DNA from 2 places in the Metabacillus sp. B2-18 genome. Region 2 is predicted to be linked to the other one. Evidence: riboswitches for the same ligand, from Rfam matches in the RefSeq annotation. Region 2 holds a riboswitch; the other holds the start of a gene.
The links. A riboswitch is a leader RNA that binds a small molecule or an ion and turns the genes downstream of it on or off. The one in region 2 is predicted to bind S-adenosylmethionine.

Region 1 (3,368 bases), 2.5 Mb from region 2:
TCTGCATGAGGAACAGTTGTCGCTCCAACTTTTAGTACTTTCGTTTCTTGCTCAGTCCCTGTGTTTTCTTCTTGAGTTGTTTCATTTTCGCCTCCGCCACATGCAACAAGTAGAATAGCGAAAATTGTTAATACTAGTGATAAAAGATATTTTTTCATCATTTTTTCCTCCTAACGTTTATCGATAGCTTTAACTAATATATCTCCAATAAATTGGATAATAAACACAATAATTAAGATAAAAATGGTTGCTACAATGGTTACTTCAAAATTATTACGCTGGAATCCTTCTCGATAAGCAAGGTCACCAAGACCTCCAGCACCTACTACTCCGGCCATAGCTGTATAACCAACCAATGCGATTGCAGTAACTGTAATCCCTGAAACCAAAGCTGGTAAAGATTCCGGTAATAGTACTCTCAACATAATTGTCGACGTTTTTGCTCCCATCGATTTAGCTGCTTCAATAACACCTTTGTCAACTTCCCTTAAAGCAAGCTCAACCATCCTTGCGTAAAATGGAGCGGATCCAATAATTAGTGCGGGTAAAGCAGCATTTTCTCCCAGAATTGACCCAACTACAACTTTAGTGAAGGGTAAGAGTAAAATAACAAGGATAATAAACGGAATTGACCGAAATATATTTACGATTCCAGATAAAATTGTATTAAGTATACTGTTACCCCAGATATTGCCTTTTGAAGTTAAGAATAAAAGTAAACCAAGTATAATTCCTAAGAAAAAAGTGACGACAACCGAAACTCCTGTCATGTAAGTTGTTTCATAAGTTGCCTCCCATACTTTTTCCCATTTTACATTTGGAAGAAACTGATTAAGCATTCGCCAGCACCTCCACTTCTACTTGTTGTTCTCCAATATAAGCAACTGCACGGTTAATTTCATCAAGATCTCCATCTATATGCAAAAATAATGAACCATAAGAGCCATTTTGCGTTTGTGAAATTTTACCTTGTACAATATTCACTTCAATATTAAATTTCCTAATAATATTGCTAATCAATGGTCTTTCTGTACCTTCACCAACAAATGTTAGCTGAAGTACTTTTCCAGAACGATAATTTTCTAGTAGTAGGTCAATTGCTTCCTTCGTATCATCCGGCTCTGAGATTTGTTTAACGAACGTTTTTGTTATAGGTTTCTGAGGGTTTCTGAAAACATCCAATACATTTCCTTGTTCAACCACTTCACCATTTTCCATAACAGCTACTCGATGACAAATTTTACGAATGACATGCATTTCATGTGTAATTAATACGATTGTTAAGCCTAGTCGTTTATTAATATCAACAAGCAGGTCTAGAATTGAATCTGTTGTTTGGGGATCAAGTGCTGATGTAGCTTCATCACATAATAAAACCTTGGGATTATTCGCTAACGCTCTGGCAATCCCAACACGTTGTTTTTGACCACCACTAAGTTGAGAAGGGTATGCATTCTCTCTTCCTTCCAGTCCAACCAGCTTAATAAGCTCATCAACACGTTTAAGTCGTTTCGCTTTACTTACTCCTGCAATTTCTAAAGGAAATGCAATATTCTCTCTCACTGTTCTTGACCACAATAAGTTAAAGTGTTGAAAGATCATGCTTATTTCTAAGCGTGCTTTACGCAACTTTGTACCAGAAATTGAGCCAATCTGACTACCTGCCACAACGACTTCCCCACTAGTTGGTTTTTCTAGTCCATTTAACAAACGGATCAATGAACTTTTTCCGGCTCCACTATATCCTATAACTCCGAATATTTCACCTTTTTTAATTTCAAGGTTTACATTGTTAACAGCTTGAACAGAGCCGCTCTTTGTTTTATAAACTTTATTAACATTTGATAATGTTATCATTTTGTCACCTTCTTCCTTTATTCCTTTACTATTTCTACCGTTCATTTTTTTACATATAAAAAACCTTCCTGCAAAATGAGCAGAAAGGCGCTTGAATACCTTTCTCTCATCTCTCAAAGCATCTGCTTTGTGTGAATTGGCACCATTTCAGAATGAACTGATGGTTGCCGGGCTTCATCGGGCACTTCCCTCCACCTCTCTTGATAAGAGTTAAATATTTGATTGTCTTTTTAAGTACGATTGTGATTGTATCATGTGTTGAAAATCAATGTCAATTATTTATTTTCTTAAAATAGCTTACTTTTTTCACTGTGATTTTACATTTCAAATATGAAAAGGGTTGCATTTATCTGCAACCCCTTTCAATATTATACAATAAATAATATTATTAGAATATTTCATTAATTAAGAATTTACTTTCTCCATTCCTTTTACACCTGTTGCTTCAAAAATAGCTTGATCTAAATCTTCTATTAAATCCTCTATATGTTCAATTCCTACTGATAAGCGGATCAAATCTTCTGTTACACCAGATTTCTTTAAATCTTCAACGCCTAGTTGTTGATGAGTTGTACTCGCAGGATGAATGATTAAGCTTTTCGCATCTCCAACATTTGCTACATGTGACCAAAGTTCAACGTTGTTAATAAGAGCTGCACCAGCCTCTCTTCCGCCCTTGATACCGAATACTACTACAGAACCAGCACCCTTAGGTAAGTATTTAGCAGCTAAGTCCTTCGCAGGGTGTTGGCTATTTTCAGGGTATAGAACCCACTCAACAGCTGGGTGACTTTCTAAATATTGCACCATTTTCCTTGCATTTGATACATGTTCCTTCATACGGACATGAAGGGTTTCTAGACCAAGATTAAATTGAAAGGCATTGTATGGGCTAATAGCTGGGCCTAAATCTCTTAATAACTGAACTCTCGCTTTAATAATATACGCTTGTTCTCCTAATGCTTCAGCATAAACTAAATCATGATAGCTAGGATCAGGAGTTGTAAACCCAGGGAATTTTGGACTATTCCAGTCAAATTTACCTCCATCTACAATGACTCCACCAAGAGTTGTACCATTCCCAAGCAACCATTTTGTTGCAGAATGAACAACAATGTCGGCACCATGATCGATAGGTCTGCATAGATACGGTGTGGCAAATGTGTTATCCACAATCAATGGAATTCCAGCTTCATGAGCAATTTCAGCAACTGCCTCGATATCAAGAACATCTAAGCTTGGATTTCCAATTGTCTCTGCAAAAATAGCTTTTGTCTTCGGAGTAATAGCTGATCGGAAATTTTCCGGATTCTTTGGATCAACAAAAATAGTATTGATTCCGTACTTTGGTAATGTGTTAGCAAAAAGGTTATATGTACCTCCATATAATGTAGAAGCTGATACGATCTCATCACCAGAACCAGCTAGATTTAAAACCGATAATGTAATCGCTGCCATTCCACTTGCTACAGCTAAACTTCCGATTCCACCTTCCAGTTCAGCAATTCTTT
Region 2 (3,368 bases):
AACACCAAAACATATCGTTGAAGCAATGGAGAAAGCTGTTAGAAATCCTCAATATCACAAGTATTCACCATTTCGTGGTCAAATGTTTTTGAAGGAAGCCGTCGCTACCTTTTACAAAAGAGAGTACGGAGTGGAGATAGATCCTGCTAGTGAGGTAGCGATTCTATTTGGAGGAAAGGCTGGGTTAGTTGAGGTTCCGCAATGTTTGTTAAATCCTGATGATGTTGTTCTTGTACCAGATCCTGGATACCCCGATTATTGGTCTGGAGTCGAGTTGGCACGTGCTAAAATGGAAGTTATGCCTTTATTAAGCGAAAATCAGTTCCTGCCAGATTACAAGAGCTTGTCTAGAGATGCTGTAGAAAAGGCGAAACTTATGTTTTTGAATTATCCTAATAATCCAACTGGTGCTACGGCAAATGAAAGTTTCTTTGAAGAAACAGTTTCATTTGCAAAAGAAAATGATATCTGTGTGGTTCATGATTTTGCATATGGAGCAATTGGCTTTGATGGAAAAAGGCCTCTTAGCTTTTTACAAACAACCGGTGCTAAAGACATTGGTATTGAAATCTACACATTCTCCAAAACTTATAATATGGCTGGTTGGAGAATTGGTTTTGCTGTTGGAAATCCTTCTGTTATTGAAGCTATAAATTTATTGCAAGACCATATGTATGTAAGTGTATTTAGTGCAATTCAAGAAGCAGCTGCACATGCGTTACTTAGTCCGCAAACATGTGTTGAAGAACTAAATGCTCGTTACGAATCTCGGAGAAATGCTCTCATTACAGCTGTTCGTGAGATCGGTTGGGATGTTAAGGCACCTGCAGGATCGTTTTTTGCTTGGTTGCCAGTTCCTAAACAATTTGATTCTTCTGAAGAGTTTTCTGATTTTCTGCTTCAACATGCACGTGTCGTTGTTGCACCAGGAGTTGGTTTTGGGGAATATGGTGAGGGATACGTTAGAGTTGGTTTATTAACTTCTGAGGACCGACTTAGAGAAGCTGCTGAGAGAATTAAAGCTCTTAATCTTTTTAAGGCTTGATGCCCTAGTTTTTCTTCTTGACAGTAGAAGTGAGATCTGTCATAATCCAAATTAATTTCAAAATGAACGTTTCGTTCTTATCAAGAGCAGGTGGAGGGACTAGCCCGATGAAGCCCGGCAACCGACTTAACCTAGGTTAAGCACGGTGCTAATTCTTGCAGCATTCGCTGATAGATAAGGAGATTACTTATTACTTATGCATTTAGTAACCTCTTTGATCTGTCAAAGAGGTTTTTTTATTTTTATAAACAGAAAAAAATAGAAATGGAATGTTATGCATAAACTAAATAAAGATGATAGAATTAGTACGATAAATAGAAAGATTCAGAAAACGTGATGATATATAGAAAGTAGGGTTTTAAGTGAGTGAAGTCATTGCTACATATCTTGTACACGAAGCTAAAGGAGATTTACATAAAAAAGCAGAAGGAATTGCTTTAGGGTTAACGGTAGGTTCCTGGACAGATCTTCCATTACTTGAACAGGAGCAACTGAAAGCTCATAAAGGTCGTGTTATAGAGGTCAGTCAGCTGGAGTCTTGTGACAAAACAAATCAATTTTTAGGAAAAAACGTAACAAAAGGAATAATCAAAATTGCTTATCCAAGCTTAAATTATAGTCATGATCTCCCAGCTATATTAACAACTGTTTTTGGGAAGTTATCTCTTGACGGAGAAGTAAAATTACTTGATTTAGAGTTCTCAGAAGATGTGAAAGCCGCGTTTCCTGGTCCGAAATTTGGTGTAAAAGGAATTCGGGAATTAGTGGGTGTTTATGATCGCCCTTTATTAATGAGTATTTTTAAGGGTGTAATTGGTCGTGACTTACAATACTTAAAAGATCAGTTAAGACAGCAAGTTTTGGGTGGGGTTGATTTAGTTAAAGACGATGAAATTCTATTTGATAATCGATTAACTCCATTTGAGGAGCGAATTCTTTCAGGTAAAGAAGTATTAAATCAGGTCTTTCAAGAAACTGGACATAAAGCTTTATATGCTGTGAATTTGTCTGGTAAAACATATGATCTTAAAGATAAAGCTAAAAAAGCGTCTGAGCTTGGTGCTGATGTTTTATTGTTTAACGTATTCGCATATGGGTTAGATGTATTACAAAGTTTAGCTGAGGATCCAGATGTAACCGTACCTATTATGGCTCACCCTGCTGTGAGTGGAGCTTCTACTTCATCTAGCTTATATGGATTTTTAAGTTCACTTTTACTAGGTAAGCTGCTACGAATAGCTGGTGCGGATTTCTCTTTATTCCCATCTCCATATGGAAGTGTAGCATTAGATAGAAAAGAAGCCCTAGGTATTGCAGATAACTGTCTAAAGAAAGAATCTTTTAAGCAATCGTTTCCGGTTCCTTCAGCGGGAATTCATCCAGGTTTAGTTCCGTTGCTTATGAATGATTTCGGAATAGATTCAATAATAAATGCTGGTGGTGGTGTTCATGGTCATCCAAATGGAGCCATTGGCGGTGGACAAGCATTTCGAGCAGCAATTGACGCAACTCTAGCAGGTACTTCCTTAAAAGAAGCAGCAAACGTAAATGAAGATCTTAAACTTGCCATTGATCTTTGGGGTGTCAAAGAGGTGAGTAAATGAGTAATCGAGTAATTATATGTGATTTTGATGGGACGATCACAGAGACTGACAACATTATTGCAATTATGAAAAAATTTGCTCCACCAGAATGGGATGCTTTAAAAAATGACGTTTTATCGCAACAAATTTCTATTCAAGAGGGTGTTGGCAAAATGTTTCAATTACTACCATCTTCTTCTAAAGACGAAATTGTGAAATACATTTTAGATCATGCGCAAATACGTTCTGGCTTCAAGGAGTTTATTCAATTTACTAGAGAGAACAATATCCCTCTTTATATTGTTAGTGGAGGAATTGATTTTTTTGTTTATCCTCTACTTCAAGGATTAATAGAAGAAGAAGAACAAATTTATTGCAATAAGGCAAATTTTAGTCATGAAAACATTCAAATAGAATGGCCTTATAGTTGTGATAACTCTTGTACGAATGATTGCGGTTGCTGTAAGCCGTCACTTATACGTAAGCTAACAAATTCTAATCAAGAAAAAATTGTAATTGGAGATTCCATTACAGACCTTCAAGCTGCAAAACTAGCAGATTATGTAATAGCAAGGGATTTGCTATTAGAGAAATGTCAGGAACTTCATTTACCACATCAGCCCTTTACAACTTTTTTTGATGTGATTAATATCTTAGAAAAACTTGAGGAGGTGAGGGCATGACAATTATCAACCAGCGGTGGGAGGAATTAGCTGACATAAAGCGGGTGTTAGCAAGAC

Region 1: it holds a riboswitch for S-adenosylmethionine, as region 2 does, so the genes downstream of both, LPC09_RS20925 (methionine ABC transporter ATP-binding protein) here and mtnW (2,3-diketo-5-methylthiopentyl-1-phosphate enolase) in region 2, are expected to answer to the same signal.

The regions. Positions count from the first base shown of each region.
Region 1 covers NZ_CP088245.1:4,109,246-4,112,613, forward strand. The annotation lists gene LPC09_RS20915 (MetQ/NlpA family ABC transporter substrate-binding protein) at 1-158, opposite strand, end outside; gene LPC09_RS20920 (methionine ABC transporter permease) at 171-839, opposite strand; gene LPC09_RS20925 (methionine ABC transporter ATP-binding protein) at 832-1,857, opposite strand; SAM riboswitch class I at 1,961-2,067, opposite strand; gene LPC09_RS20930 (O-acetylhomoserine aminocarboxypropyltransferase/cysteine synthase family protein) at 2,263-3,368, opposite strand, start outside.
Region 2 covers NZ_CP088245.1:1,567,091-1,570,458, forward strand. The annotation lists gene LPC09_RS07870 (pyridoxal phosphate-dependent aminotransferase) at 1-1,045, shown strand, start outside; SAM riboswitch class I at 1,120-1,226, shown strand; gene mtnW (2,3-diketo-5-methylthiopentyl-1-phosphate enolase) at 1,408-2,649, shown strand; gene LPC09_RS07880 (2-hydroxy-3-keto-5-methylthiopentenyl-1-phosphate phosphatase) at 2,646-3,311, shown strand; gene LPC09_RS07885 (methylthioribulose 1-phosphate dehydratase) at 3,308-3,368, shown strand, end outside.